Regions from separate parts of the Desulfosporosinus sp. FKA genome, predicted to be linked through region 1. Evidence: riboswitches for the same ligand, from Rfam matches in the RefSeq annotation. Region 1 holds a riboswitch; each other region holds the start of a gene.
The links. A riboswitch is a leader RNA that binds a small molecule or an ion and turns the genes downstream of it on or off. The one in region 1 is predicted to bind cyclic di-GMP.

Region 1 (7,833 bases):
GAGGCGGCGAATGACTGCAAATCCAGCTTTTTTGGCGAGGGGTATAACTAGTCTGCGCACAAAGGGAGAACCTAGACGCTGAGCGAGTGGTATACCAACATTTTTGGCCAAAGGCGGACCGAAGTTTTGGAGAAGAGGTAATCCGATCTTGCGAGCCAGAGGCGGGCCATATTGTTTCATAAGAGAGGGACCATATTGTTTCAGGAGAATTCCTGCTTGTTGCTGCCAAAGGTCTGATGTTTTAGAGACAGAAGATGAAGGCTGTTTTTCGACTCGGTGAGAGTTTTGCTGTAACGATGGGAAAGGTTTGACATTCTCTTGTTTTGCGGATACTTCAGATTTAATGAGAGATGAGGCAGCGGGTTTGGGAGCAGTTCCCTGGAAGGGAATTTGTCCCGGCCGTTGTTGCTTGCTTGAAGTAAAGGTTTGTGTCTGAATAGGAGAGGGAAATGAAGCCATGGGCAAAACCCCCTTTAAAATCTGCGGATGTTTTTTTATAATACACTATATGAAATATATGGAAGAATGTTTAACATTTGGATGGCCGTTAAAGATTTAATTTAATGAATGGCAAAGAGCAAGGAGTCAGGACGTTTTGTCCGGATTCCTTGCTCTTCTTAGGTATAATATGTTTGATATAGGATTTAACAGGTTATTCGGCCAGAGCAATTGCTTCAATCTCCAAGATTGCGTCCTTGGGCAAGCGGGCAACTTGCACAGCGGATCGTGCGGGAGGATTCTCTGGGAAATAGGCAGCATAGGCAGCGTTCATAGCTGCAAAGTCATTCATATCTCTGAGGAAAACAACAGTTTTTACAACCTTATTCAGTGAAGAACCTGAGGATTCTAAGATAGCCTTAACATTATCTAAAGATTGTTTGGTTGCTCCTTCAATATCCGCCACTAATTCTCCTGTTTGAGGATTGATAGGGAGCTGGCCGGAAGTAAAAATAAGGTTGCCGGCTTTGATTCCTTGGGAATAAGGGCCAATAGCCGCAGGTGCATTTGGTGTATTAAGAGTTTGTTTGCTCATAATATTACCTCCTTTTAAAATGAATATTTGGCAAAGGGAAAACACTAACATTAAGTATACTTGATTTATAAGGAATTAACCAACCAAGAAATTGGTACCGGCTGATAGCAGAGATATTAATAATAGCGGAGAATCAGGTATCCGGCCGAAATGAAGATGCTGATCAACATCATGGGGAAACCAACTTTTAAGAATTGGATATAACGAATTTTAAGGCCATTCTTTTCAGCAATTCCAGCCACGATTAGATTAGCGGAAGCTCCCACTAAGGTTCCGTTTCCTCCGAGACAAGCACCTAAAGCTAAAGCCCACCACAAGGGCTGGGTTTGAGCTGGTGTGAGATGACTAAGCAGGGCTAATTTTTGGATTAAAGGGATCATGGTCGCCACGTAGGGTATATTATCAAGAAATGAAGAGAGGATCGCTGATATAAATAGGATTAAAAGGACTGTTAAGAGAGGCTGCCCTCCTGTCAAACTGATACTCCACTGTGCCAGACGATCAAGGACTCCGGTTTCGACAAGCCCTCCGACAAGTACAAATAATCCGGCAAAGAAAAAGAGCGTTGGCCATTCCACAGTTAAGAAGATATCTTCAGGTTCTTCACGGGTCCAGAGCATTAGGAGCATAGCTCCGCTTAAGGCAATGGTTGCGGTCTCTAAATGAAGAAGGGAATGAAAAGAAAAGGCTGAAATAACGAGAGCTAAAACGACTAAACATTTTTTGAGGAGGGCAAAGTCTTTAATCTCATTCCACTCGTTTTGCAGCATTAATTTGCTTTTTAAGGCTTCTTCGGTGATTAACTTTTGGCGATAAATAAAGTAAAAAAGGAACAAAATTACCACAATAATAATGAGTATCACCGGCGCAAGATTAAGGATAAAATCCATAAAACTGAGGCCCGTTTGCCCGGCTATCATAATGTTTGGCGGATCTCCGATCAGAGTAGCGGTACCGCCGATATTACTCATAAGAATTTGACAAAAGAGAAAGGGAATTGGATCAACCTCCAACTCATCAGCAATTGATAAGGTTATGGGTACTATCAACAAGACTGTTGTGACGTTATCTAAAAAAGCTGATAAGATACCGGTAAGGAGTGACAGGGAAATCAGGAGCAGGGCCGGATTTCCTTTTACTTTTTTGCTGACCCAGATAGCTAAAAAGGAAAATACTCCTGACCTGCGGGTAAGATCTACGATGAGCATCATACCAATTAATAATCCCAGAGTATTCCAATCAACGTGTTCAACTGCTTTTTCTTGAGTGACAATCCCCAAGATAATCATTAGTGCAGCTCCGGAAACGGCGATAACTGATCGCGGAAATTTCTCCATAATAATAAATAAATAGCTGAGTAGAAAAATACCTGTAGCAATCCAAATAAGCATTAACACACCTCCGGTAACTAATTTAAATATTTGCTTAAGATAGCGATTGTACATATTCGACTAAAGCTGAACGTCGATACTTCGATGACGAAAGTGTCTTGTGGACACTTTCGCCGAAAGCGCCTAGCCCATAACAAATGCGATCCCGCTGAAGGATGGAAAAAGGGGGAGTCTTCCGCTTAGATAAATATAAAAAGGGAGAGCAGTCCTAAGTACTGCTCTCCCCAGAGAAGTTTTATCTTGTAGTCTGGCCATCATAGCTTAATACTGACTAAACAGCAGCTTCAAGCCTTAGATCCATGACTTTAGCGTCCTTCACTTTCATGAAGTTTACCCCAACCGAAATAAAATTTATAAATATTAACGTAAAACTAGCTATTATTGAAATTATATCAAGAATTGGAAGCTGCCGTCAAGATAAATAATTGCAAATTATTATTTGCGTTCGGCATAACTTTCAGGATAAAACAGCTGGGACAAACCAATACTAATTCGGATAACTTAGATAAGCCATATTGTGTTAACGTAAGGAGGTTACTTGGGTGTTTAAACATGTCAAAGATATGGAATACACAGTTCACGTTGATCGGCCTGACCCTCGGTTCGCAGTACTGTTATTGGAACAGTTTGGGGGAGGCAATGGCGAACTTAAAGCAGCTATGCAGTATTTTTCTCAAAGCTTAGGCTGTAATGATCCGAAAATAAGGGATTTGCTGCAGGACATTGCTGCTGAAGAATTAAGCCATTTGGAGATGGTGGGAGAAGCTCTGGGGATGCTCATTGGACAAGTTGACAATATTCCCAAAGACTTTGCAGCGAATCATATGGCTTTGCTCGGGGGAGGCCCTCTGCTTGTAAATTCTGCCGGAGTTCCATGGATGTCAACCTATGTCAACTCCATGGGAGACCTGTATACAGACCTTTCATCAAATGCCGGAGCAGAATTGCGGGCAAAATTGATTTACGAGCGCCTTCTGCAGCAAACGGATGATGCCGGCGTTAAAGATATGATCCGATTCCTTTTAAGTCGCGAGGAGTCTCATAACTTCTCATTTATGAAAGCCATTGAGACACTGCAGGGATCAGGAGTGAATAAGGACTTCAGAGATTCGGATTTCTCGAAAAAATACATGAATATGTCCACTGGCCAAGGGGATAGCCGCGGGCCATGGAATCAAGGAAACGAGTTTTCTTATGAAGAAAATCCTAACGAGAAATATGGTGGACCGGCTCAATATGGAAAAGATCCTCAGCCAAACGGACAACGAGAAGTGGCACCTGGTTATATGGATCAGACCCGTAACAATCCTCAGTATGCCCAGCCACAACCGCCGAAACAACATTAATTATGCAAAAACAAAAACCAAAGGACGTTCCTGTCCTTTGGTTTTTAAGTAAAGAGATGGTGTTTTGGAAATTCTAAAAGTGAATATTTATGGTTGAACGGATTGACAAGAACCTGCAAATCAACTAATATATTTCGTGTACGAAATATACGTCAACGAAATATACGTTATCGAAATAAGTAAACAAAGGAAGTACGGATGATGGAAAATCCTAGTCAAAGTTATCAAATCGCTAAGCTGTTTCAAGAAATTATGATTCTTTTTAGACACAATAAAGGAAATGTCTTTGAAGAGAGCGGCATTACTATGCCTCAAATGATGGTTATGGGAATATTGGGTAAGGAAAAGACCCTTAAGATTACTGAATTAAGTGGGAAACTCAGCTTATCCAACAGTACCGTGTCAGGGATTATTGACCGTTTGGAAAACATGGGTCTTGTTGAAAGAAAGCGAAGTGAGGAAGATAGAAGGGTCGTGTATGTCAGTGTTTCACCAAAATTTGCCGAGATACATCAACGCTTACATCAACAAATCGTCAAAAATATCTCCGGCGCTTTAAGTACAGCAACATCGGAGGACCAAGAGAAAATTATCGAGGGGTTAGAACTCTTAAAGAAACTGCTTTATGATTACCAGCAATGTCCAATGGATAATTGATAGATTGTTAAGAGGTAGGGGGACGTTCATGATTAAATTGTATAAATCGTTAAGACATTTTTTACCCTATATTTGTGGCGTGATTTTGTTCCTTTTTGTACAAGTGCTTTCGGATTTATACTTACCAACGTTGATGGCGGACATAGTCGATCATGGGATTGTAAATAAAGACATCGGTTATATATTTCAAGTCGGTGGGCACATGCTTTTAATTGCAGCCGGAGGGACTTTATGCGCTGTTGCCGCCAATTATCTTTCTGCGAAAACTGCTGTAGGGTTTGGCAGGCTCTTGAGAAATAGAATCTTTACGAAAGTACAGAGCTTTTCTTTACAGGAATTTGACAAGCTTGGTACAGCGACATTAATTACCAGAACTACGAATGATGTGACTCAAGTTCAGCAAGTCTCCGTTCTAATTTTAAGTATGATGATTTCTGCACCACTTACCTGCCTGGGCGGGATTTTCATGGCTATCCATGAGGATCCAGGTTTAACGTGGGTTCTCTTAGTTTCGGTTCCGGTGCTTTTTGCCATTATCGGAATTGTCCTGACCAGAGGCATACCTCTCTTTAAGTTGATGCAAATAAAACTTGATAAGCTCAATCTTGTTTTGCGTGAAAATTTAACGGGAATACGTGTTATTAGAGCTTTCAATCGTATCGAAAAAGAAAAGAAGAGATTTGATGATGCCAATCTAGACCTTATGAACAATGCTGTAAAGGTTAATAAGATCATGGCTGTACTAATGCCTATGATGATGCTAATTATGAATTTCACTACGATTGCCATCATTTGGTTCGGAGGAATGCGTATTAATAATGGTGCGATGCAAGTGGGTTCTCTGATGGCCTTTATTCAGTATTCGACACAAATCTTATTTTCTTTCTTGATGATGACGATGCTCTTTGTAACGGTTCCGCGTGCTCAAGCCTCTGCTGCAAGGATCAACGAAGTTTTAGAAACTGAGGTTGAAGTTAAAGATCCAATCCAGACAAAGGTAATGCCTTTAAAGAAAGGATATGTTGAGTTTCAGGGCGTTTCCTTTCGATATCCCGGAGCGGAACAGCCGGCCCTTAAGGAGATTAATTTCAGTGCTGGCCCTGGGGAGATTACGGCCATCATTGGAGGAACGGGCTCTGGGAAATCAACCTTAGTAAATTTAATGATGCGTTTTTATGATGTTGGGAGCGGACGGGTTTTAGTGGATGGAGTAGATGCCCGAGAAATGAGTCAAGAAAGTTTGAGAGCTAAGATTGGGTTTGTTCCCCAAAAATCTGTGCTTTTTTCCGGAACCATTGGTGATAATATCCGCTATGGCAAAGAGAATGCTTCCCTGGAAGAGGTGGGACATGCTGCTCAAGTTGCTCAGGCTGTGGATTTCGTGGCAGGGATGGAAGAGGGGTTTGATCATATCATTGCTCAAGGCGGCACCAATGTTTCAGGAGGCCAGAAGCAGCGTCTGTCTATTGCCCGCGCTTTAATCAAAAGGCCCGAGATTCATATCTTCGACGACAGTTTCTCGGCCTTAGACTTCAAGACAGATGCCAAATTGAGAGCAGCTTTGAAACAGGAAGTTTCAGAGGCTACGGTATTTATTATTGCTCAGCGAGTCGCAACCGTCATGGATGCGGATAGGATTATTGTCCTCGATGATGGTCAAATTGCCGGCATAGGGACCCATCAAGAGTTGTTAAGGACTTGTGAGGTCTATCATGAAATTGTAGCTTCGCAGCTTTCAGAGGGAGAATTAGCATGAGCAGAGAACGAGAAATGACAAGACCAACAGGTCCAATGGGCGGCAGACAGGGTGGACCTGGCGGATCTATTGGGAGACCAATTGAAAAAGCCAAGAATTTCAAAGGAACATTGCATAGACTTTTGGGTTATTTAAAGCCTCAGAGACTAAAACTCAGCTTTGTGGTTGTGTTTGCTATTTTAAGTACTGTATTTAGTATTATGGGGCCAAAGATTATGGGCCAGGCCACAACGATAATGTTTGACGGAATTATGAAAGGCGGAAAAATAAATTTTGATGCTATTTGGAGAATTGTCCTAACTCTGATCGTTCTTTATCTTCTCAGCTCTTTGTTTAGCTATACTCAACAATATATTATGGCTGGGGTGGCGCAAAAAATTGTTTATAACTTGCGTAAAGACGTCGATGAAAAACTTACGCTGCTGCCGCTCAGGTTCTTTGATGCTAGGACTCATGGCGAAATATTAAGCCGTGTGACGAACGATGTTGATAATATTGCCAACACCCTGCAGCAAAGTCTTACTCAACTAATTACCTCTATTGTGACAATCATTGGAGTCATCGTGATGATGTTGACGATCAGTCCTCTGCTGACCTTAATTGTTCTCTTGACTCTGCCTCTCTATATTTTAGTCACTTCGATGATTGCTAAACACTCACAAAGGTTTTTCGCAGCTCAACAAAAGTCCTTGGGAGAACTGAACGGCCATGTGGAGGAAATGTTTACCGGTCATGTTATCATCAAAGCCTTTGGTCATGAGCGTAAGTCTATTGAAACCTTTAAGGAAATTAATGATAAACTTTATGATGCGGGATGGAAAGCTCAATTTATCTCTGGAATCATCATGCCCCTTATGCGATTTGTCAGCAACCTGGGATATGTCATTGTCAGTGTAGTTGGGGGAATTTTCGTTACCCATGGCCGAATTAATATTGGAGACATTCAAGCCTTTATTCAATACTCCCGTCAGTTTACCATGCCGATTGTGCAGACTGCGAACATTGCCAATATTATTCAATCAACGGTTGCCTCGGCAGAGCGTGTTTTTGAATTATTAGATGAAGTTGAAGAAATTCCTGATTCTGAGGATGCTAAAGTAATACCCTTTCCTAACGGAAATGTGAGTTTTGAAAATGTTGATTTTAGCTATAAGGAACAAGAACCGTTGATCACTAAAATGAATATTGATGTCCTGGAAGGAAATACCATAGCAATTGTCGGACCGACCGGTGCAGGTAAGACTACTTTAGTGAATTTACTCATGCGCTTTTACGATGTGGATGAGGGCAAGATTGCTGTTGACGGTGTGGATATTCGGGATATTAAACGTGGGGAACTTCGCAATATCTTTGGTATGGTGCTGCAGGATACATGGTTATTTAATGGAACTATTTTGGAGAACATTGCCTATGGACGTGAGGGGGCAAGCGAGGAAGAAGTTATTAAGGCGGCCAAAGCAGCTCATGCTGATCATTTTATAAAAACTCTGCCTGATGGGTATATGACCGTCTTGAATGAAGAAGCCTCAAATATTTCTCAAGGGCAAAAGCAGCTGCTTACAATTGCCCGGGCGATTTTGGCAGACCCGGCTATCTTGATTTTAGACGAAGCTACGAGCAGTGTTGACTCAAGAACCGAGGTCTATATCC
Region 2 (7,833 bases), on a different contig from region 1:
CAAATACCTAACTTATTTGTAGTATTTGCTTTTTATCTTTTTTTACTTTTTGAATCTTTTCTTTACGTTCCTTACTTTCGGGTTGTAAATGCTCAAGACCAACCTCAGCTAGAATAGTTTCGAGAGTTTTAATTTCCTGTGCTGTCATAGTTTCTAAGTTTTCCTCCTATGCTTAGCAAATGCCTAATTAATAAACAATTCGTTGCTTATTAATAGTATAACTCCCGAATATGAAGTAACTGTTAAAAGAAGCTAAGTTTTTGTTTAAGTTTATCAATATTTGCCAAACTCCTGGTCAGTTAGTGAAATTCTTGGAAAACCATTGTTGGTAGCTGCCGCTTCTGAGCGGGCTTGCTCAAAAGAACCATCTTTGCCTAAATTCATAGTTTTCTTTTCAGTCATGTTTTCAAGTATTCTCAAAACTTCCGGACTCAAGCGGTCTATACTGCCCGACTCTGTATTTTGCTTTAGTTTAAACTTCGAAATCATGTCTTGTAGGATAGCTGCTTGGCTGGAAAGCTCTTCACTGGCTGCCGCACTTTCTTCTGAAGTGGCAGAATTTGTTTGAACGACCTGCGATACCTGCATAATACCTAAATTTATTTGCCCAACACCGGTAGCTTGTTCAGTGGAGGCAACGGCAATATTATTAACAAGGTTAGCCACTTTCTCAATACCATTTACAATTTCATTGAGTGCTGCCGCAGTATCACTGGCAATTTTGGTACCACTCTTCACTTTCTTAATAGAACCTTCAATCATATCCGTTGTCTCTTTGGCTGCATTTGCGGAACGAGCCGCCAAGTTTCTTACTTCCTCAGCTACGACAGCAAAGCCTTTTCCGTGTTGACCGGCTCTTGCAGCTTCAACAGCAGCATTAAGAGCCAGGATATTTGTTTGAAAAGCGATCTCATCAATAACTTTAATTATCTTAGAGATATTGGCTGAAGCGTTGTCAATTTCTTCCATCGCCTTCAACATTTCCTGCATCTGGTTATTACCTTGAACGGCATTCGCCTTGGCATTGTCAGCTAAGATGTTCGCTTCATTTGCGTTTTCGGCATTCAGCTTTGTCTGAGTGGATATTTCCTCCAGAGAAGCAGTCAGCTCTTCGATGGAACTAGCCTGTTCAGTAGCCCCCTGGGAAAGAGCTATACTTGAATCAGATACTTGTTTCGACCCCGAAGCCACCTGTTCAGAGGCAGCCGCAATATTGGTCATAACTTCGTTAATTCTTTCGGCCATACGACTAAAGGCCGATGTTAATTGACCAATCTCATCTTTTGTATCTGCCTCAACATTCACATTAAGATCGCCATCTGCCAGCTTATCGGCAACTTTAACCATTTTATTGACCGGATTGCTGATAATGCGGGATATGAAGATGCCAAGAACTATTGCCAGAATTACTCCGCCTGTTATAAAACCTATCATTGTTATTATTGCAGTTTTTCCTGTAGACTGGTTAGAATCTGATGACTGTTTAGCATTATTTGTTTTCAACGTCATAAGGGTATCTGTATTTGTTTGTACCTCATCTCCAATTTGGACGTCCCGGGCACTGGTTAACACATTATACAAATCATCCATATTGTTTGCTTGAATGTCCTTGATCGCTTGTTGCTTAATTACTGCAAAATCGTCAAGGTTTTTAGATAATTTATTGTAAGCTTCTGCCGCCTGAGGGTCATTTATTCCAGTTTTAAAAGCAGCCATAGAATTGACTATGACCTTGTCAAATTCAGTTAATTTATTGATTGCCTCCAGCTTTTTATTGGGATCTTTTTGAACATACGCATCACGTATGGCCACACGTTCTCTTTGATACGTTTGAGCTACACTTGCTAAAGCCGGTAAAGTAGCGGTATGTCGAGAATACATGGTCAAGTCTTCCGCTGTGATTTTCTGTATATTTAAAACGCCTACTGTTCCAACTACTGCAGCAATGATAGCCACCAGAATAAAACCTATGATTAACTTGGGAGCGACCTTCAAATTATAAAACCATTTCATGATGTAATTCCCCCTTCAAGTGCAGACAGCCTCTTGCTTTCACACATAATTTCAATACCGTAGCTTTCGTGTCTTCCTCCATTTCTAAATTATTTTCAATTTCCTCAGTTATTTTCACACCCCATCCTTTAGAAAAAACATTTAGAAAAAAGCAGAAGCAACAATATGTTGCTTCTGCTTTTTTTTCGATATTTAAGCAACCAGGCTGTCATGTTTCAGTTAGAAATTTAGACCCTTTGGCTTTGCGTCTCGCACTTTCGCACGATTTGCCCGTTTTCATATATTTACTTTGTATATACACAGTTATCATGGTACAACAATTAAACCCTTATTTCAATATAAAATTACTTTCTTTGACATTATTCTATTTAAACATAATCGAGTCTCTCCCGCCCTTGCTGTAGTTGCTTAAATATTTATTTTAATTCAGTTAAAATTCAGGTTAATAATTAATAATATTACAAGACATTTAGACATAGCTCTTTCCTGAACGGCCTGGAACAATGTTCGATGCCCAAATTGAAGTCGATTGGAGGGGTTACTTTGCAAAACAACAACAACATAAGATTAGCATTGGATACTATTATGTTTATTAACTTAGTTCTTGTTATGACAGTTTCTAGAGGAGCATTTCATGAAGTAGCCGGTATCGGAATGGGATGTCTTGTATTAACTCATGGTCTAATCAATCTACAATGGGTCAAAAAGGTTTCTGCACGATTATTTGATGCGCAACTTCCAAGCAAAACACGTTTCACCTACTTGATAAACCTTTTGCTATTGGGATCAATGCTGATAACGATAGTAGGCGGTATATCAATGTCGCAAGTATTATTTCCCGGAATTGGTCTTCGTCATTTCAGGCAAATTCATTCACTAACAGCCAACATCTTACTCGTTTTAGTCGGTATTCACATGGGACTTCATGGGCAAAGGCTTTTGTCAAATATCAAACGGATATTTAATACAACCTTTCAAAAAATGATTGGAAGCATTGCAGTATTTCTATTAGTTTCCTTTCTCTTGTTCGGCGGATATAAATTAATTTCAGATCACGTCCCAAATGTTGAGTTACAACAGCAGGCCCCACGCCAACATAACACCGGCAATACTAGAGGACCTCATAAACTGCAACCCCAAAGTGATGGCAGGTTCAAAAATGAGCATAGAAATTTCAGCCCTATTGGTTTCATTTTTAACTCCGTAATAATTTTAGCGGTTGCTGTAATGACGCATACATTTAACACTAGGCATTCTAATAAATAGTTAACCAGGGCCCGCCCCCACTTATAAGAAGTGGGGGTCTTAAAAACTGGAATCTAGCTGCAACTGAAAAAAGTCGAACTTTAGGCTAGGTGAAACTTGTGATCAAGTACACTATTATAACAAATATGAACTGCGAGGCAACCAGATAGTAACACAGGTACCTTTTCCCCGCTCACTTTGAATCTCAATGGTACCTTCGTGGTTCTTAACAATGGACTGGCAAATTGATAATCCTAAGCCACTGCCTCCCCCATCACGTCTGCGGGCCCCATCAGACCTATAAAAACGGTCAAAAATATGGGACAAATCCTGAGGATGAATGCCAATTCCTGTATCTTTGATGACTAACTCTACTCCTTCATCCCCTCCCAAACTGACTTTATCTCGTAAAATCAATTCTATTAGTCCTCCGGCAGGTGTATAACGAATGCTATTATGCAAAAGATTTTTCAATAACCGTTCTATAGCCAAGGGGTTACAGTCTATTCGTATGTCTTTTTCTAAACTAATAATTATGGAGATTTGAGTTTTTTCTGCAAAATCCCCAAGTTCACTGTTCACCCTTTGCAGAATCGGTCCTAAGGCTACAGATTCTTCAAATTGCATGTGCAACCCGCTGTCAAATCTAGCCAATGCTAACAGATTGTCTGTTAATGAACTCATATAGTCCACCTCTGTCAGGCATCCCTTTAAAGCCTGTACGTATTCCTTCTCGCTGCGCTTCTGACGCAGGGTGATTTCCAACTCAGAACGAAGTGCACTTAATGGAGTTCGCAAATCATGCGCAGCGTCATTGACGAACCTGGTTTGAGTCGTAAAAGCAGCTTCTAACCGTTTTAACATTGCATTTAAGACGTCCACCAAATGGTTCAAAGTAGCATCTCGTATAGGAACATCGATCCTCGATGTTAACGTATTGGCATCAATTTTCTTAGCCACAACAATTATCTTGCGTAATGGTTTAAAGGTACTCCACACCAAATAAGCGGAAATAACAGCAACAACCATGACAGCGCCTAAGGAAATGATTAGTAAGATTTTTCGCAGGTTATAAAGCATATCGGCATTATTTGTCACAGGCGAGGCGACTTGAAGTACATAATTTCCATCTTTGCCATTAGGCAAAGGCCAGTATAAAATACGCATTCCACCTTCTTCGGGCCAAAAAGGACGCAGCCAAATAGGCAACGAGGATGCGTTCAAATGCTCGCGATGCCCATGAGACCCGTGACGCCCATGTGAAGGCTCATATGCAGAATTAGAGAAAGACCCGAGGGAGTCAGTAAAACTTTCTCTCCCTTTTAATGCTAACTGCAACAAATCATCGTCTACAGGAAGAACCCCTTGAGTCGAAGAATATACAATCTTGTCTTGGTTATCAATCACTTGGATATATAGTTGTTGCTGCGCTTCCTTACTAGTTGATAATTCTTGAGTCCAACCTTTGTCAGACCAATTGCTAGCAATTGATTGAGCCAAAGAAGTTAGTGATGAGTCAAGGCTGCTTTTCAACAAATAATCCGTTGTCATATAGGAAGCAAAAAGGGCAGCAAAAAGTACCGTAATAAACACACCGCCGGTAATTACGGCAAGACGCAAAGGTAAGCTGTTTTGCCACAAACGCAATCATTCTACCTCCAAACGATAGCCAACACCACGCATGGTTTTGATCCATGCGCGATTGTCAATTAATCTTAGTTTCTTTCTCAAATTTTTTATCTGAGCCTCGATTGTATTATCTGAAGCATCCCAAGGATCCTGCCAGCATTGTTCTGCCAAAGTTTCCTTACTCAGTATCTGACCTGAATGACGGATAAAGACGTCCATCAGTTCATATTCCAGCCTATTTAGCATTACTGAACGCTCACGATAAGTAAGAAGCCTGGTCTGAGGATTAAGTTCCAACGTTCCTGCTTTTAAAAGAGGAGTAATGTTGAAACTTCCACGACGTTGCAAAACTTCTATCCTGGCTAATAACTCAGCGAAGGCAAACGGTTTACAAAGATAATCATCTGCACCAGCCTTTAGCCCAGTTACTCGATCGGATACAGCATCCATAGCTGTTAACATAAGTATAGGAATGGTGCAGTTATTTTGCCTCCATTTTTGCAGTAAATCTTCGCCCCGCATATCAGGTAACATACGATCCAAGATAATTACACCATAATCACGATGGAGATAAAATAGCTCTGCTTCGTTCCCATCCACCGCACGATCAACATGATAACCTTCCTCAAATAAACCGCGCACTAAAATTTCCCCTAAATGAATATCATCCTCCACCAGCAAGATCCTCATCATCGCCCTCCCTCATAGCGAATACATCTCCGTTTTCTCCCCCACCGAAGCAAGGTATGAGAACCATTCCCACATTTATTTGTATAATCATCATAACTCAAATCCAAAGTATGGAAAATAGTTAATTTCTCCTGACCATTAAATGTTTTGAGTTACATATCTTTACTATAGGCTGCTAAACTGAAATTAAGCTGAAGTGAACTCGTTCAGCTAAAGCTGAACATCGAGACTTCGGTGGCCCCCACCGAAGCAGAATACGGGAGACCCACTCCCACTTATAGAAGCGGGAGCCGAAACAACGGGGCCGTGAGAAACTAAGTTTCAACACGGCCCCGTTTTACGATTGGGTAAATTGTCAACAATCAGCCTAACCGCTTGTTTTGTAGAATACTATTACATATATGGCCTATGAATTCGCAAAAAACTAAGGGGAATCGCAAAGCGATACCCCTTAGTTTTTTGTAAGACGCTGATCTTTCTTATGTACTATCCAAGTTTGTTGTCAGGCAATAAATCTTTAAAATTTTCGGCAAACTGCATGGCAACTGTTTGTACTTCCGCCAGCTTTTCCGGTTTTAGCAAGGCAATCATTCTAGGAATAAACTGCATAATATCATCCTGTGTCAAATTGCCTTCCGCCAGCTTCTTAAAGTTTTCAGCAAGTAAAACTTTTGCTTCTTCTACCTTTTCAGCTTGAACTCTTTCTAAAATAAAACTTAAAAATTGTTCCTGTCCGTTATTCATAGTAACCTCCATCAAGTTTATAACATTCCATAGTATACCACAATTTAATCATGTAAAACTTATCATGCTGCAATATTGAGCAGGCACCTTCCTTATTTTAATCTGGGATAATTTACAATTTTGCTTCTTTTACGGATATAGTCATTATTTTATGAGGCCAAGCAGCTAAAACAGCTCCTAATAAGACACAGGCGGCGCCAATATTTTGAGTGAAATTCAAATATTCACCCAAGAAAATATAAGCTAACCCCACAGTCAACACTGGCTCTAACGTACTGACAATTGAGGCTGTTGTCGGTCCAACTTTCTGAAGTCCCCAAAAAAACGTTAAGATTGCTATAATGGTTGATAAAATTGCGATCCCCAAAATGTCCATCCACGTTATAGCAGCGATATTCCATGTAAATCCCTGAATTAGACCCGTTATCCCATAAGTTACACACGCTGCACTTGTAATGACTGCAGAACTGAGCAACGGGCTAACCGAATTTATTATGCGATTACTTGTTAGAATATAGATCGAATAAATTGCCGCCGCACCTAAAGAGCAGAAGATTCCGAGTAAATTCAAACCTTCAAAGCTCACTCCTAAAACAAGGATTAAACCCAAAATGGAAAAAAGTAACCCGCTGACTTTAGTAATAGATAGTCTTTCCTGTTTAGTTGCTAAAGCCAAAATTGTCACCAAAACAGGATATACATAAAAAATAAGAGAAGCCATGGAACTTGGTATGAATTTTACCGCTGAAATGTATAACCCGGCTTGCCCTGCATAAACGACACCGCCAAGTAACCAAAGTCTAAAGAAATCTCGTTTAGTTAAATGCTTCATACTTTTTCCCAAAATAACTAAACTCCAAAAGGCTATCGCTCCAATAAAAAACCGAACAAACAAAACCGTTGCCAAATTTGCTCCGCCTGCAAAAACAAATTTCCCAAATATTGGATAGAAAGCAAAGCCTAATGCTGAAATAATAATTGCAGCAATTCCGCCACCGTGCCCTTTACCCCTCACGTTATTCATTTTGCCACCTCAGTATTTAGTTTTCATCAAATTATACTACCATATATTATTGGATGATGACAATTTAATATCTAAAAAATCCGAGAATACACACGTTTTCTTAAACTTCTGATCGTCCAAAATGAATTAATCACCCATACTGCCCGCCCTGTAAGGGTTCTTCTTTATCAGCCGAAACGATAGGGTCTAAGTAGACAAGGCCTCCCCATATTGCCAGATCACAAAAAAGGAGTGGGGCTAATCCAGGAGAGCACCATAAAATACTCTTCTCCCTAAATGCTTGCCCGCTAGCTCATAATTATGCATCATCAATACATCAATAACGATCCAAATACTTTATATATTAAATTGCACCAAATTAATCCAGATTATGTTATAAAATTCAAACGTTGTAGGATGGGGAATTAGAATAAAAGTCTAATACTTTTGAAACACTTAATACCATGATGAAAATAAAACGATTGCGCGAGGGGGTTAACAAATGCAAT
Region 3 (7,833 bases), on a different contig from region 1:
TTATCCACGATCCGCGATGCTGATTTGATCCTTGTCATGAATCATGGCGATATCATAGAGCAGGGGCACCACAATGAACTTCTGGCAAAAGGCGGCTTTTACGCTAACCTTTATAATAGCCAGTTTGAGGCTGCCGAAGCAGGCTGATGAGGTTATAACTTCCTATGGTACGTTAATTCGAGATTAATTGATTAATATTCAAGGAGGCTTTTGATTGCTCAAGAGCCTCCTTGATCTTTCCAGGTTATCTAACGCATTTTCGAACAGAGTTAGGGTTCTCTAATAACTAATAAGACTCCGGCAAGTATTAGGACTGAACCTATCCCAAATGGGAGTCCTACGTGTTCGCCGAGAAAAAGCCAGCCAAGCAAAGTTCCTGATAGGGGCTGGAAGAAGAAAAACAGACTTCCGCTGGCGGCATCGACCATTTGCAGGCCTTTGTTCCACAAAAAGAAAGCAAGGGCAGTAGAAACAATGCCAAGATACAAGATTCCACCCCAAATAGCAGGCTGGGCCATGACGGCGACTGGAATTTGGCTGGCCTGAGAAGCCGCAAAAGGGGTAATAAATACAGTTGCTGTAAAAATCGCATAGGTCGTAACAACAAGTTGAGAGTAAGTGCTGGGAACTCGTTTGATGAGTACAGACATTAAGGCCCAAGTTACTGCTGCAACGCCTAAGATCAGTCCTCCAAGCCGAGAAGTTGTACTAATATCTCCGATACCAACAATGCACAAGACGCCAATGGTTGCCAAGATCACCGAGAGTCCTTTGCGCAGGGTCATTGTTTCCTTTAGCAAGAGGCGGGCGAAAATAACCATGAAGGCCGGGGTTGCCGAGGTAATAATAGCCCCCATCTGAGCCGTCGCCAGTTTTGTCCCCAGAAATTGAGTCCAGATCGATAGGGCATAGCCTGTTATGCCAATCGTCAGAATTAAGGGGACGTCTCGCTTACGTATTCGCCAAGATTGATGGGTTAGGACTGCCATGGCTGAAAGGACGAGGAGCGCGATTATATAGCGCAGCCAAACTAACTCTAAAGGTGGTATGACGGTAAGAACCACTTTGCTAATGACATACATACCTCCCCAAATTGTCGCAGCCAAAGCCAAATAGATAGAGCCTAGTTTATTTTTGGACATTTAAGTTCCCTCCGTCGTCAATCAAATTAAGTCCTTATTCCAGACGGAAGATGTACCCTTCGATCCGTCAGGATAAAAGGGCATCGGGAACATCATTTTCAAACAGTGGCGCTAAAAGCATGCCAATTCACCTCCGTAAAAAGGAAAATTCGCCTTAACAGACCATTTTTCCTTTAACTTTCAAATTTTAATTTAGATAGATAAAACAATCCAATTATATAATGCCTAAGAACGTAAGATTTGTACGTTTTATATTTAATTTGTTTAGAACGCTACTATATATTAGGTACTTAGAAGAATAACATTTTTTGAAATTGATTCGTAACCTTGAAAATTATAAGCATCGGGGGTGAAATATTCGTTATATTTTTATTAATTTCAACTTTTAACTACATTGTTATGTTATAATATACAACAAAAGACAAAGGCAAACTTGGTGAAAGCCAAGGACGCAAAGCCACGGGTCTTTCTATTTGTGGAAGATAGCCGGGTTGCATCATACAGTAAGAAATGTCTTTGTCGTCAAGAAGAGCTGTCTTGGCGATTTTGCTTTCTTAGCAAAGGAGTGATAAGAGAAGTTTAAAGATTCAGAAAGGAGTGAATTGATTGAGTTATATGCAGTTAGTTGTATTTAGATTGGGTGATGAAGAATATGCCCTCGAAATTACGTTTGCTCAGGAGATCATTCGAATTCCGGAAAGAATAACTAAAATGCCTTATCTGCCTTCCTACATTGAAGGAATGATTGACTTAAGAGGTAAGGCGATTCCGATTATTGATTTAAAAAAGCGATTTGGTGTTGGACAATCTGAGAGAAGTGTTGACAGCCGTTTGCTTATTTTGAACATAGAGAATGTAGGAATTGGGATAATTGTGGATGATGTCTCAGAAGTTATAAAGGTCGAAGAACAATCGATTGAAAGGCTTAATGCAGAACTATCAGGTCTCGGAAGTAACAGAGTGCAAGGTGTTGTTCGGATTGACGAGCGTTTAATTCTTTTGTTGAACGGGCTGAATTTTAAGGCTGAAGTTTTAACGAGTAGATAGCAATGGGAGTGGTTTAAAGATGATAGCTTTAGCGGGCGTTGAGTCGTGTAAGTTTATGGCAGAATTTATGGCTGATTTAATACCGGGCGGAATATTGTTCGGAGTTGTTGAACATGACACCTTTGTTTGGGTAAAATCCTCTGAGTCCTTTTCATTAGACATCTTTCAGGTTGGCAAGAGATTAAATGAAGATACAACGACGATGCAAGCAATACAGAATAAGAAGGTTCTAACGCAAAATATTCCCCGTACGGTTTATGGTTTGAGAGTAGTTATCGTCTCAATCCCTATCATCGATGATAAAGGAGACATCTGGGGTGCATTTACTATAGCATTTCCTAAGTTACACCCTGTAGCTGCCGCCTTTGGAGATTTTGCCCCTATTTTAGCCGAGATGTTCCCTGAAGGGGCTTATATATATATGTCAGACTTAACAAAGATTGCTTATGCACAGGCCTCCGATAAATTTGACATGCCGTCAATAGCCGTAGGCTATGACCTAAAGGAAACAGATATTGCTTATCGGGCGCTGCAAACTAAAAAGCCTATTATTGAAGAAATTGACGCTTCTAAATACGGGCAGCCATTAACTATTGCTAATTTTCCCTTGTATGATGATGAACATAAAAATCTCGTCGCCACTCTGGGTATTGTGACACCGAAAAAAACGGCAGTAACCCTGCGTGAAATGTCAATTAACTTAGAAAGCAGTCTTGAAGGTATAGCCGCCGCCATAGAGGAGCTTTCAGCATCTGCGACGGAAATACACACCAATGAAGGGGAACTTAATACGGATATTAAAGGGATAATAAATATTTCAGAAGAGATAAATGAGGTATCGGCTTTTATTAAAGAGATCGCTGATGAAACGAAAATGTTAGGATTGAATGCAGCTATCGAAGCAGCCAGAGCTGGAGATGCTGGCCGCGGTTTTGGTGTAGTTGCTGAGGAGATAAGAAAACTGTCTGCTCAATCAAAGAGCACAGTCCCCAGAATTAAACAATTAACTGATACAATAAAGGAAAAAGTTGAAGAAGCGAGCCGAAAAAGCAATATCTCCTTAGACGCCAGTCAAGGTCAAGCGGCCGCCTCAGAAGAGATTTCTGCAAGTATCGAAGAAATTACGTCCATGTCTATGGAATTAAGCAATCTCGCTAAAAGTTTATAATCATTTTCTGTTTGAGCTAATGCTTTAATTCCTGACGGACCTGTTCAATTTTAGTAGTCGCTGAGACAAGGTCTTCTTTGCTGCTTTTTAATTGACACTTACTCAGATCACCGGCACTACTCAAACTATCGTTGAGTTCAAAAAGGGATGATGTTAATAATCTAGACGCTTCGGTTAAATCAATGATCATTTGGCTGTTCTGGGATGATTGTTTTAGAGCATTACAATTCAGGTAATCATTGGCGGCAAGCTTATATAATTTATCTAATGAGGCTGTTATTTGCTTTTTACTCCTTTCCTTTGAAGCGGTTATCTCTTGATATTGTTTTAAGATGTCTTCCAGAGAATTTTCTATTTCTGTGGGAGTCATAGAAGGATTGGTAATTGTCGGTACAGTATCTGAAAAATCCTGCCAGGCAGATACTCTTTGGTTAAACGCTAATTTCAGAGCAGTAATGGCAATAATGATTACAATAATCGTTATTCCGAGGCTGGTAAGTTTTCTCTGCTTGTTAGCAGCCGTTCTGATTAACCACTGACGTTTCACTGTTCACCCTCCTTTCCTAAAGACCATATCTGTTCTAAAACGGTCTCCATATTCAGTAAAACATATGCTAAAAGCGAGTACCTAATTCAGGCCCTCGCTTTTTTGTGTGTAACAATTACGGATTATAAAAGTTAGGTTCAATGGATATTATATAGTATGCAAAAAATGTATTTATTTGTAAAATTGTTGAGTTTTAAAGAGTGATTAACGTTGACGTTAATGTTATATTAGTGCTAATATAATCTTAGCAACAGTAAGGGAGGATATTGTGGATAACTATAAAATTGACCAAGTTGCTCTCCAATGCGGCTTGACCAAACGAACCATCCGATATTATGAGGAGATAGGGATATTACCGCCGCCTAAACGCAGTGAAGGAGGGACTAGGTACTATAATGAAGAGCACATAGAATTGCTTAAAAGAATTAAGTATACTAAAGACGCCTTAGGCTTATCGCTGGAGGAACTACAGCATTTTATTGCGCTTAGCAATCTCATTGAGTCTCAAAAAGTAAGCTTTAAACAAACGGCTGAGCGCAGAGAGCAAAGGGAAAAACTGTTGAGTATAATAGACACCTTAGATGAAGAACTTAACTTAATCGAACAGAAAATCTTAAAAATTGAACGGGTTAAAAAAGATTTAACCAATCTGAAGAAACGAGCTCAAGCGGTAATTGAGAAAATTAACTTAGAGGAAGTTAAATAAAGTATTACCTCTAGGATTTTATCAATTCCGAAGGAGGTAAATGGAATGAGTATTGATAAAACGTTCTACAACAACGTCCTTAAAAATATGTTCGCTGATCCCTGCGAAGTTAAATATTGGGATGGGGACGTTAAAAAATATGGCGAAGGAGAGATTCAATTCCGAATTAATTTCAGTGAGCCCATACCTAAATCAGAAATTATCAGTGATCCTTCCCTGGCCTTCGGCGAAGGCTATATGCGTAAAAAAATTGATATCGATGGAGCTGTACAAAAAGTCATCGAGTCGATTTATAATAATCAGAACAGTTTTCTGTATGATAAAAAACCTTATGTTAAATTCGCTAAGATTCTTTCCAATACCCTAAGGAAAAGTAAAGATGATGTTCAATATCATTATGATATTGGCAATGATTTTTATCGACTTTGGCTGGATGAGAGCATGACTTATTCTTGTGCTTATTTTGAATCACCGGAAGATAGTCTTTATCAGGCTCAAAAAAACAAAGTAAATCATATTCTGCGTAAACTTAATTTGCGGCCTGGACAAACTTTATTAGATATTGGTTGTGGTTGGGGAGAATTAATCCTTACAGCTGCGAAGAACTATCAAGTTAAAGCTATGGGGGTAACTCTTAGTTCAGAACAATACTCTCGAGTTTCGGAGAGAATTAAAGAAGAAGGATTAGAAGAGCTTGTTGAAGTTCAGCAAATCGATTTTCGGGAATTGAACGATAGAACCTTTGATCGAGTAGTAAGTGTAGGGATGATTGAGCACGTTGGCAGAGAAAATCTTGATGGGTATTTCTCCGCTGTAAAATCCTTTCTTAATGAAGGGGGAATATCCCTGCTGCATTGTATAACAGGCTATGATGAAGACTCAGGCACAAACAGCTGGATTGACAAATATATTTTTCCCGGAGGATATATTCCGGCAGTCAACGAACTCGTATCCCTAATTGTTGAAAATAAATTCTGTCTTATTGACCTCGAGAGTTTGCGCGAGCACTACACAAGGACTTTAGAACATTGGACCCAAAATTTTGAAAAGGCACTTCCGGAAATTCGAAAAATGAAAGACGATACCTTTATTCGCATGTGGCGTTTATATTTAAATTCTTGCGCTGCGTCATTTCATTGCGGCAACATAGATGTTCATCAATTGCTTTTTACTAAAGGTGTAAACAATAATCTTCCTTTAACCAGAAAGTACATGTATCAATAATTTATAAAAGAACAGCGAGGCAGAGCTATCGAAAGGAAATATGCACAGAAAAAAAGCCCGAGAGAAGATATTTTTTGATCTTCTTTCGGGCTTTTTTTCTTACCTTATCTGCAAAAATACTTAAGGAAATTACTATTGCTGCTTCATTTTGCTGCAGTTACGTTATGACTTAATTTTTACCAGGTTTTGCCGAGGTAAAATATCCGTTAATTTTTGGTACGCAAAATCTAAAAAGCCGGCAGTTGTGGCAATTGATAGAGGAATAAGGGTTTCCGCAGCTTTGGAATAGCTTTTAGTTGAACAGCCATTTTCAATTGATACTAAGTGATAAAGCTGCGCTGATAGCTTGGCGTTGTGCTCAATCCACTGTACAGGATGTGTAAAGGAAGAGTATAAACCGGTTTTGCCAGGGAAGTTGTACCAGTTGTTCGCTGCCCATTTCTCAAATTCTAAGTGCCCATCAAAAACAACCCCTGTTGAATGATGGGGTACACACATATCTTGTACTAAGTGCAAGGCCGCTCCAAGATAGAACATTCCTTTGACCATTTCTTTAGAAAAGAGGGACATGGCTTTGTTGAAATAATATTGACACTCAGCGCTTGCATCTGGCCATTGGACGCGGTTTTGATCGCTGTTCCAATTATAATAATGACAAACATTTTTCCAGCCACGGTCTGCCCATAACAGTCCTTTTTTAAGATATGTATGATAGTCCTTGAAAAAGTTGGCTGCTCTGGACTTGTTGTCTTGTTCTAAGAGGCGGTAAGCTTGTTCTAAGCTATAGATGTGAGGAAGGCCCGGAGAATTAAGTAAATACTGCAAAGGTCCTACAGGGGCTAAGATCATTTTGGTCATTTTCCCCAGAGTGTATGTATATACACTGACGTTCATGAGTTTATCACCTCTTCATTTTACTCTTCCCAGAAAGGCTTTGCTGAGTTAACTCCTTTTAGATTCGAACTATCTTTAGCTTCAACCTTATTCTAAAGCATGAACGTAAAAGACGTATTGTCAATCTGTTAAAATAAAGTAAAAAAGATTGCCAGAGCGAATAGGACGTTCTGGCAATCGAAATTTAGCAGCCGTTTTTATTTTCTTGTAAATGATAAATTTAATAATAAAAAAACAATTCTTGAAGGATTTTCCTTTTTGTTCTCGAAATAATATAACGATCAGTTATTTTATCCTAACTCGCTAATAAGACTTTGAGTGACTAGAAAATCAGATAGATATAAATATCAGATGATTATGAATTATCGGAGGATTTTAATATCTATGGCTGCAACGTTTCGAACAATTAAAGATTGGGAAGAATTTGTTGATTCTAAAAAAGAGATAATTCAGCTTAGGGAAGAACGAGTTAATCTTCAATCAGAGGTCTTTTCGCTAAAAAAATCCCTAAAAAAAGAAATTGAGAATAGAGAATACCTCGAAGGTGAAATAGCAAAACTGGGGCGTTTAAATATTATAGGTCAGTTGGCGGCAGGTCTTGGACACGAAATTCGAAATCCTATGACAACTATTCGAGGGTTTCTTCAAATGTTACAGAGTAAAACAGATTTACTTGTCTTTCAAAACTATTTTGAATTAATGATCGAGGAGTTGGATAGGGCCAATCTAATTATTACAAATTTCTTATCTCTTGCCAAAAATAAACCGACTGAAATTAAACGCATGAATCTCAACAAGTTGCTGGAAAACCTATTTCCGTTATTAATTGCTGATGCTTATAGTCAAGATAAGAAGTGTATTTTTCAACCGGGTAAAATTAAGGAAATTGATATTGATTCTAATGAAATTACACAACTAGTCTTAAACTTGGCCCGAAACGGTCTTGAAGCAATGCAGCCCAATGGCTGTCTTACGATTGAAACCTTTATGGAAGATGATAGTGTTGTCCTTAGTGTAAAGGATGAAGGAAAAGGAATTGATGAAGAGAATCTTAAAAAGCTTGGCGATCCTTTCTTTACTACCAAAGAAAACGGAACCGGCTTGG
Region 4 (7,833 bases), on a different contig from region 1:
ATAGGAATACTAAGCGGTGAAGGAGGACTCTACCCCACCTGAGGCTAACGGAGGCCCCCCCACTTAGAAGAATTAACTTGAGGGGACCATTTTTGATCCCCTTGAATTTTTCCCATTGGAGAATAATCGTGAAATTTAATAATACTAGAAGCAACGAATAAGAATTTATAGGAATGGAGGAATTGTACTTTGGCTGCAATCAAACCTTTTAAAGCTGTAAGACCCCGAGAAGATATTGCCGGCAGAGTCGCTGCACTGCCGTATGACGTTTATAATCGAGAAGAAGCTCTGGCTGAAGTCTTAAAAGAACCGTTCTCTTTTTTGAAGATTGACAGAGCTGAAACTCAATTTGCCGAGGACTTCAACCCGTATGATGCAAAAGTGTATGAAAAAGCGAGAGATATCCTCCAAAAAATGATCAGCGAAGGTATCTTCATCAAGGAGAGCAAGGACTGTTACTATATCTACGAGTTAACGATGAACGGCCGTTCCCAGGCGGGTCTTGTTGGCTGTGCCTCGATTGATGATTATCTGCATAACGTTATCAAAAAGCATGAGAAAACGCGGGAAGAGAAAGAAATTGACCGCATCAATCATGTGGATAGTTGCAATGCTCAGACCGGTCCAATATTTTTGGCGTATCGTTCCCAAAAAACTATTAATGACATAGTGGAGAAAATAAAAAGGGAAAAGCCAATATATGATTTTATCGCTCCTGACCGAATTAAGCATACAGTATGGAAAATTGCTAACGAGACTGATATCGAAAAGCTCGAAAGAGAATTTAGAAAGATCGAAAGTGTCTATATCGCGGATGGTCATCATCGCACGGCTTCCGCAGTAAAAGTCGGACTAAAACGAAGAGAAGCCAATCCCAATTATACCGGAGAAGAGGAGTTTAACTTTTTTCTCTCCGTGCTGTTTCCCCATGACCAGTTGATGATCTTAGATTACAACCGTGTGGTCAAAGATTTAAACGGTTATACGAAAGAAGAGTTTCTCAACGCTGTGAGTCAATCATTTTTAATCGAAAATATTGGCCAAGACCCCTATAAACCAACAGAAAAGGCTGCATTCGGGATGTACTTGGAAGGAGTCTGGTATAAGTTAACCGCCAAGAAGGAGATTCGCTCAGATGACCCGGTTGAGGGGCTTGACGTTTCTTTACTGCAGAATTATCTATTGACACCTATTCTGAAGATAAAGGATATTCGGACAGACAAGAGAATTGATTTTGTCGGCGGAATAAGGGGCCTTAAGGAACTTGAAAGAAGGGTCAATAGTGACATGAAGGTCGCCTTCGCAATGTACCCAACCTCTATTAATGAATTGCTTAATGTATCCGATGCAGGTCAACTAATGCCGCCAAAGTCGACCTGGTTTGAACCGAAACTCAGGAGCGGATTATTTATTCATGAACTGGACTAAGATAATTATTTCGCCCAAGCACCGAACAAACTCCTCGTGGAATATTTTGGGATGTAGTCAAAATGAGGAGGGTGATATTTAATGTATCATTACGTTCGCAGAGGCGATACTTTGCATAAAATAGCTCAATGTCATGGAACTAGTGTGCGAAGACTTATATCTTTAAATCCACAGATTTCTAATCCAAATTATATCTATCCTGGGCAGCGAATTAGAGTTCATTAATTTTTGCAACGTGGAGGGTTTAAGCTCTCCACGTTGCATTTATATCGGGATTTTATCCAATCGTAAGACTCCCATTTCTTATAAGTGGGAGTCGGTCCCCCGTACTCTGCTTCGGTGGGGGTAAAGTTTTGTTTTCAGTTTTAACCCTAACCTCAACCTTCCCGTTATGTTGGCCTTTGTTTTTGATATTTAATTGAAGGAAAGAATCAATTAGGGTCGATACTCTCGTTCAAGGTCGTGGATTCTGGTTAAGGTCGGCGGATGATCATAGCTAAACCAGACTATGAACCCTGGAGGGTCTAGATCAGCTAAACTATTGCGTGCCAAATCTTCCTGAAGTTGAATTTCCGCTGGAAGGTTGCCGGTTAGCTCTAAGGAGAAATAATCGGCATTTCGTTCCATTTGTCTGGAAATGGCATTTTGAAGGGGGCTGCTTACAAAAAGGAGGAGAATAAGTGCAAGCTGCAAGGCGGCCCAGAGCTCTGGTGGTTTAGCGGAGTTTTTGGGCAGCCATGGCTTTAAGAGAAAGGTTAAGATACTAAAAACGATAAAACCGCCTGCCATTCCCAACAAAAGTCCGTGGGCAACATCGTTATGACGCCAATGTCCCATTTCGTGAGCAATAACAGCTTTGATCTCGGGAAGGGAATAATTTTTTAACAGAGTATCATAAATTACAATTCGTTTTGTACTGCCTACTCCGGTAAAATAGGCATTGGCAAAGGTCGTTTGTTTGCTGGCATCCATCTCGAGAACAGAGCCAACGTTTAATCCTGCCTTATGTGCAAGTTCATTAACCATGGAAGTAATGGCTGACTTAGGTAGAGGTTCAAAATGGTTGAAAATTGGGGATACGACAATGGGCCAAAAGAAATATTCCACAACGAGCCAAAGACTAAACAACAGTGAGCCGACTAACCACCAATAGCGGGATATTTTATTGACCAATAGGAAGAAAATAATCCCTCCTGCCAATGAGAGAACAAGATCAATACTTGTATTTTTTAGATAATCAATCCACCAAGCAACTTGACTTTGGGTACTAAAACCCCAGATTTTCTGCCAGTAGTATCCGCTGTAATATGAGAAAGGCAGAGAAATTAAAGTGCTTACAAGCCATATGGCAAGGATGGAAAGGACGGAAACTCCCCAATAATTTCGGCTAAGATTCCGGACACGCTGAAACAAAATGCGTCCTCTGGTACTAAAGAGCAGCCAGGTTAAAAAACCGATCTGCAAACACAAATGGACGATATAAACAATACGGGGAGCGTAATTGTATATTCTGGCCTTCTCTGCTAAAGCTAAAGAAAAATACTTGCTTATGGAAGGGTCGATTGGCCTGGGAAAGAGGGCGGAAATGAGATAGAGAAGCGCAAAGACCGCTGTTAAACTTAGAAGAAGGAACCAGGCTTGAGAAATGCGGCGGAAGCTGTTGCCGATCGTTATCATTTTTTATTACCTCCTTGCAACTTTGCTTGTATGTTATTATTATAGATCCAATTAGAGTAACAATGGAGGTTGAGAGAATTGAAAATTGCAAACGGCGTTGAAGCCCTTGAACTGACAGTTAATCTCATGGGGCGTCAAACAACCATTTATCCAGCACTATTTTGGGATAAAGACTCTGTAATTCTAGTAGATGCCGGTTTCCCGGGTTTAGAACCACAAATTAAGGAGGCTATTGAAAAAACCGGGGTTTCCTTTGATCGCTTGACCAAGGTTATTATAACTCATCAAGATATTGATCATATTGGTAGTTTACCGGAAATCTTGGCTTGTTCACAACAAAACGTTGAAGTATTAGCACATGAGGTTGAAAAGCCGTACATTCAAGGGGATAAGCCCCTGATTAAAGCGGATGCTGCGAAACGATCTAAACTCTTTGAAACGTTACCGGAAGAACAACGAAAACGACTTCAAGCGGTATTTTCCAACCCTCCGAAAGCTAAGGTTGACAGAACTATTGAAGATGGTGAAGAACTCCCCTATTGCGGCGGAATTATCGTCATCCATACACCAGGACATACTCCCGGTCATATCTGTTTGTATCATAAAGCAACTAAAACGTTGGTGACCGGAGATGCCCTTACTGCCGATGACGGTCTATTAGCGGGACCTAATCCCTCGGCTACTTACGATCTTGATGAAGCGAATACGTCAGTGAAGAAACTAGCTCAATTTGATATTGATAACGTTATTTGTTACCATGGGGGCGTATTTACAAATGATGTACAAAAGCGGATTTTACAGCTAGCTCTTTAATTGTAGAATAGCATTTGGCATGGACTAGGAGTTTTCGGCGAACGTGTCCACAGGACACGTTTGCCACCGAAGTTCCGATGTTCAGGTAAAAATGTATTTAAAATTATTGACAAATGTGTTAAAATACTTCAGGAGAAGATTCTCAAAATTACGACATTCTGTAACTGCGTTTTCCCAATATACATAAAATCTCCATTTAAGTTATCTTATCTCGAAAAATGTTCTGAAAAAAGGCAAAATATCTGAAAAGGTATGACGCAAAGCTATGGGTCTAAAGCAGGAAAGATCCTGCCATGATTGCCAGGTTGCCGGAGGCTTAAATATGGATGATGTCTTCCACCAATTACGGAAGGCCCGAGAAACAAAAGGAATAGAGTTAAAAGACGTTGAGGAAGTTACCAAAATTCGGACGAAGTATTTACAAGCTTTAGAAGAAGGGAACTTCGGAATCCTTCCGGGAGGAGTATACGCAATAGCCTATTTGCGTTCTTATGCACGTTTTCTTGGCTTAGATGCTGATAGTTTAGTGCATACCTATCGAATGAAGGTAAATGAGCCTAATTTGGAAACTAGGAGTGAAATTTCTCCTAAAAAAGAGACTGGCCTAATCTTTAGATTCTTGAAAGCAAATAGTTTGAGAGCTTTAAGACGATGACTTAAAACTTAAAAAACCAGCCCTTTGACCTATTAAGTAGGCAGAGGGCTGGTTTTTTAGAGCTGCATACCGAGACTTATCAGAAACTTATTAGCGTACAGCAGTAGATTTGACTATAATCTATTTCTCATTTGAACTATCTGGTTTATCTTCAGTCTTAGGATTTTGGCCAAACTCTCTGGGATCAAAAGGAGACCGTCCCTCTTCTCTGCCGAAATGGTGGGCAAACTGTCCGCCATGGAAGGGCGGATGACCGCCTCTCCGGTCACAATGCGGGCCAAAACCCCTGCCGTCAAAAGGCGGATGTCCATGTTCATGTCCATGCCAATGTGTTCCGGGTTCAATATTTCCGAATTGCTGTTCTAACTTATCAATAATACGACTTAGATAGTCGCTGAGAGCTGATTGCTCCTCTTGATTTAGACAGCTGAATAAGGATTCAGGATCTCCCTGCTGTTCATTTTGGTCAGATACCGTTTTTCCCGCTTCCGTCAGACGTACTTCCATAACACGGCGGTCAGTCTGGGAAGGGGTTCGGGTGATAAAACCGCTTCGCTCTAATTTTGCCAGCAATTCCCCCAAAGATTGGGAGCGAATATCCAAGATATCGGAGAGTTCTTTCTGACTAATTTCCGGCTTTAACTTCAGCAGTGCCAGAACCCGGCCTTGGCCTCGATGAGAGTCCCCCATAGGGCCATGGTGCCTGTGGTTGTGTTGATGATAGCGGTGAAGGAGCCATTCAAGGCGGACAAATTGATCGAATAAGTCTAACTCATTGTTAGTCATAATTAATCCTCGCTTTCTATAAGCAATTAATATTTAGTAAGGTACCTTATGAATAGAATTATAAAGGTACCTTACTAAATTGTCAACCATGACTTTCATAGACTCCTTGGTGTATGATATAAAGCATGAGCGTTCAAGCAGATATAAAGGAGATGATCTAGGGTGTTAACGTTGACGACACTCTATATAGTTCTGGTTGTTTTGCTGGCCAGTCTTTTACAGACCTTGACCGGGTTTGGTTATGCTTTGCTGGCGACCCCCTTGCTTACCTTGGTTATAGACACAAAGGAAGTCGTAATGTTTACGCTGGTAACCTCAACACTGATCAGTGTAATTATGATTTGCCGAACGGCCGGGAAAGCAAGGTTCCGTCAGTTGATCCTCCCTTTTGCAGCCAGCATCATGGGGATACTTCCCGGTTTGTATGTTATGAGGGTTATAAGTGAGAGTCTTTTAAAAGGCTTTGTTGGCATTGTTCTTATAGCGAGTTCCATTCTCATGACTAAAAGTTCCAGGATTAAAATCCGCCGCCAAGGATTGTTTAAGGTTGTTCTTGGTTTTATAAGCGGTTTTCTGACTGCCACAACCGGCCTGGGCGGACCGCCGATGGTTTTATGCATGATAGCGCTGAGTGAAGATAAAGAGCTGGTGAGAGCCAGCCTGGCACGCTTTTTCCTCCTTTCAAACATCGTAACCCTAAGTATGTCTTATTTTGCTCAAACGTTTCACTTGGAATACCTCAATTTCAATGTCTTGGTTGCCTGTCTGGTCATTTTCTTAGGCTACTGGATCGGCGAAAAGTTATTCGTTCGCCTTGATTTTCCGACCCTTAAAAAATTTGGCCTAAGCGTTATCTTGTTCAGCGGTCTGGCCATGTTCGCTCAATTTATACATTAGTTTAAAACTTTGTTCCAAAAGAAAGTTCATTAGAACTAGTCAAAAAGAGTTTCAGGGTTCCTTGATAGGAATTCTGAAACTCTTTTTAACCTCCATTGGGGTAACTGAGTAGTTGGTTATATTGAATGATTTGGCTATTTTGTTGAAAGTATAACTATGGTCTTCTTTGCAAGTTCTGCAAATGATCTTTAAGAAGTTTCCGAGAAAGTGAGCTCGTTCAGCTAAAGGTAAAATTGCTTAAAAGTTCCAAACGAAATCATAAGAAAGGGACGTATCTGATGGATAAAATCGATGACCTTCAGAATTTCAGAATCACCTTGGAGCGCTCCCTTGATAATAAATATATCAGGGAAAATTAATGTGCATTTAAAACATGAACTAATGGTCTCCCACTACTGTAATCAATCTGATAAATAAATTTATTTGTTTTGTAACTAATTGAAGTTGGTATTGTTTTTTTGGCATTTGCAGATTCAATTATTTTGTAAGTTGAATTGAATAGTTTTATAAAATCAGCACCTAGACCATGATCCGTTGATTTTATCATTTCCCCGTCTACATCGGTTAACGTTATTTCATTGTACAAACAATTATCAACTTCACTACAAAATGTTTTTTTATCCGAAGAGCTTGTCATATTATCAGTAACTCCATGGTAGCAAATAATTTTACAGTCATTTTTAAATTTTTGATATAATAATGGAAGGGATACTATTTCAATATCATATGGAATTTTACTCACAAAGTAATCATAAGAAACATTTAATTGCACATCATTAATTATTTTGTGCTCAGTTCGATAACCAAATAAATATCCGGGTATTAGCCAAGCTGAATTGTCTATTATATGTGAGACCAAAAATGGAGCTAAGGCATTACACAAATATGCTAAATATCCTCCATGTGAATGGCCATAAATTATAATTTTACCCTGATTAAAATCTAATAGATTTTGTTTTAAGATATCAATCACAACGAATATAGCAGTAATGTTATCAATTGCCTGCATTAACCCCATATCATTGAAATTTGTTAGGTCTTCTTTTAATGGCATACTACAATATAGCGAATGGTTATTGTAAATTTTACTTATATTTAGAAGTGTATAGATATCAATAATATTCTGTTGCATTAGTTCATTTATTTCAGAATGTGCAAAGATTCTTTTCAAATAGTTCGTGTCAAAGGATAATTGTGAGATATCGAAACTTTGCATAAATTCCCATCCGAAATAGTCGCATTGTACAGTTATTAAATTGTATGCGTCTGAGAATTCAGATCGCATTTTTTTATATATATTGGAACTAGCATTGCCCCCAAAACCAGGTATAAAAAGAAGTAATCCTGTTTCTTGATTTACTCCTTTATCAGGTTCACTAAAATAAATTTTCAGTTGCCTTTTACTTTCTTTATAGATACTAGGGTGTCCGTCAATAAAGAATTCATAATCTTTTGACATAAAAACCTCTCTTTATATATTAGTACAAATATCGATTTCTTTCTTTATCGTCAATTTACTTGATAAACTTTAATGAAATAAAGGTGGATATATTACATTTGGGCTGGTCTATACTTAA

Region 2: it holds a riboswitch for cyclic di-GMP, as region 1 does, so the genes downstream of both, B5771_RS22260 (methyl-accepting chemotaxis protein) here and B5771_RS01230 (ArsB/NhaD family transporter) in region 1, are expected to answer to the same signal.
Region 3: it holds a riboswitch for cyclic di-GMP, as region 1 does, so the genes downstream of both, B5771_RS22955 (chemotaxis protein CheW) here and B5771_RS01230 (ArsB/NhaD family transporter) in region 1, are expected to answer to the same signal.
Region 4: it holds a riboswitch for cyclic di-GMP, as region 1 does, so the genes downstream of both, B5771_RS18260 (helix-turn-helix domain-containing protein) here and B5771_RS01230 (ArsB/NhaD family transporter) in region 1, are expected to answer to the same signal.

What each region holds. Positions count from the first base shown of each region.
Region 1 is NZ_NAHZ01000010.1:29,261-37,093, reverse strand. Features, by position in the region: gene B5771_RS24495 (hypothetical protein) at 1-459, opposite strand, end outside; gene B5771_RS01235 (Rid family detoxifying hydrolase) at 653-1,033, opposite strand; gene B5771_RS01230 (ArsB/NhaD family transporter) at 1,150-2,424, opposite strand; cyclic di-GMP riboswitch class I at 2,663-2,769, opposite strand; gene B5771_RS01225 (manganese catalase family protein) at 2,967-3,770, shown strand; gene B5771_RS01220 (MarR family transcriptional regulator) at 3,972-4,427, shown strand; gene B5771_RS01215 (ABC transporter ATP-binding protein) at 4,456-6,183, shown strand; gene B5771_RS01210 (ABC transporter ATP-binding protein) at 6,180-7,833, shown strand, end outside.
Region 2 is NZ_NAHZ01000034.1:223,148-230,980, forward strand. Features, by position in the region: gene B5771_RS24450 (hypothetical protein) at 8-148, opposite strand; gene B5771_RS22260 (methyl-accepting chemotaxis protein) at 274-2,013, opposite strand; cyclic di-GMP riboswitch class I at 2,206-2,294, opposite strand; gene B5771_RS22265 (DUF4405 domain-containing protein) at 2,557-3,279, shown strand; gene B5771_RS22270 (ATP-binding protein) at 3,394-4,905, opposite strand; gene B5771_RS22275 (response regulator transcription factor) at 4,906-5,580, opposite strand; gene B5771_RS22280 (hypothetical protein) at 6,064-6,321, opposite strand; gene B5771_RS22285 (DMT family transporter) at 6,434-7,345, opposite strand; partial or broken gene B5771_RS22290 (spore coat protein) at 7,827-7,833, shown strand, end outside.
Region 3 is NZ_NAHZ01000034.1:355,294-363,126, reverse strand. Features, by position in the region: gene B5771_RS22965 (ABC transporter ATP-binding protein) at 1-147, shown strand, start outside; gene B5771_RS22960 (DMT family transporter) at 270-1,142, opposite strand; cyclic di-GMP riboswitch class I at 1,559-1,641, shown strand; gene B5771_RS22955 (chemotaxis protein CheW) at 1,758-2,189, shown strand; gene B5771_RS22950 (methyl-accepting chemotaxis protein) at 2,209-3,357, shown strand; gene B5771_RS22945 (hypothetical protein) at 3,374-3,904, opposite strand; gene B5771_RS22940 (MerR family transcriptional regulator) at 4,173-4,610, shown strand; gene B5771_RS22935 (cyclopropane-fatty-acyl-phospholipid synthase family protein) at 4,656-5,834, shown strand; gene B5771_RS22930 (zinc dependent phospholipase C family protein) at 5,997-6,728, opposite strand; gene B5771_RS22925 (ATP-binding protein) at 7,113-7,833, shown strand, end outside.
Region 4 is NZ_NAHZ01000032.1:272,815-280,647, forward strand. Features, by position in the region: gene B5771_RS18240 (DUF1015 family protein) at 190-1,428, shown strand; gene B5771_RS18245 (LysM peptidoglycan-binding domain-containing protein) at 1,510-1,653, shown strand; gene B5771_RS18250 (M48 family metallopeptidase) at 1,864-3,105, opposite strand; gene B5771_RS18255 (MBL fold metallo-hydrolase) at 3,184-3,918, shown strand; cyclic di-GMP riboswitch class I at 4,141-4,231, shown strand; gene B5771_RS18260 (helix-turn-helix domain-containing protein) at 4,241-4,573, shown strand; gene B5771_RS18265 (MarR family transcriptional regulator) at 4,694-5,359, opposite strand; gene B5771_RS18270 (sulfite exporter TauE/SafE family protein) at 5,522-6,256, shown strand; gene B5771_RS18275 (DUF2920 family protein) at 6,612-7,715, opposite strand.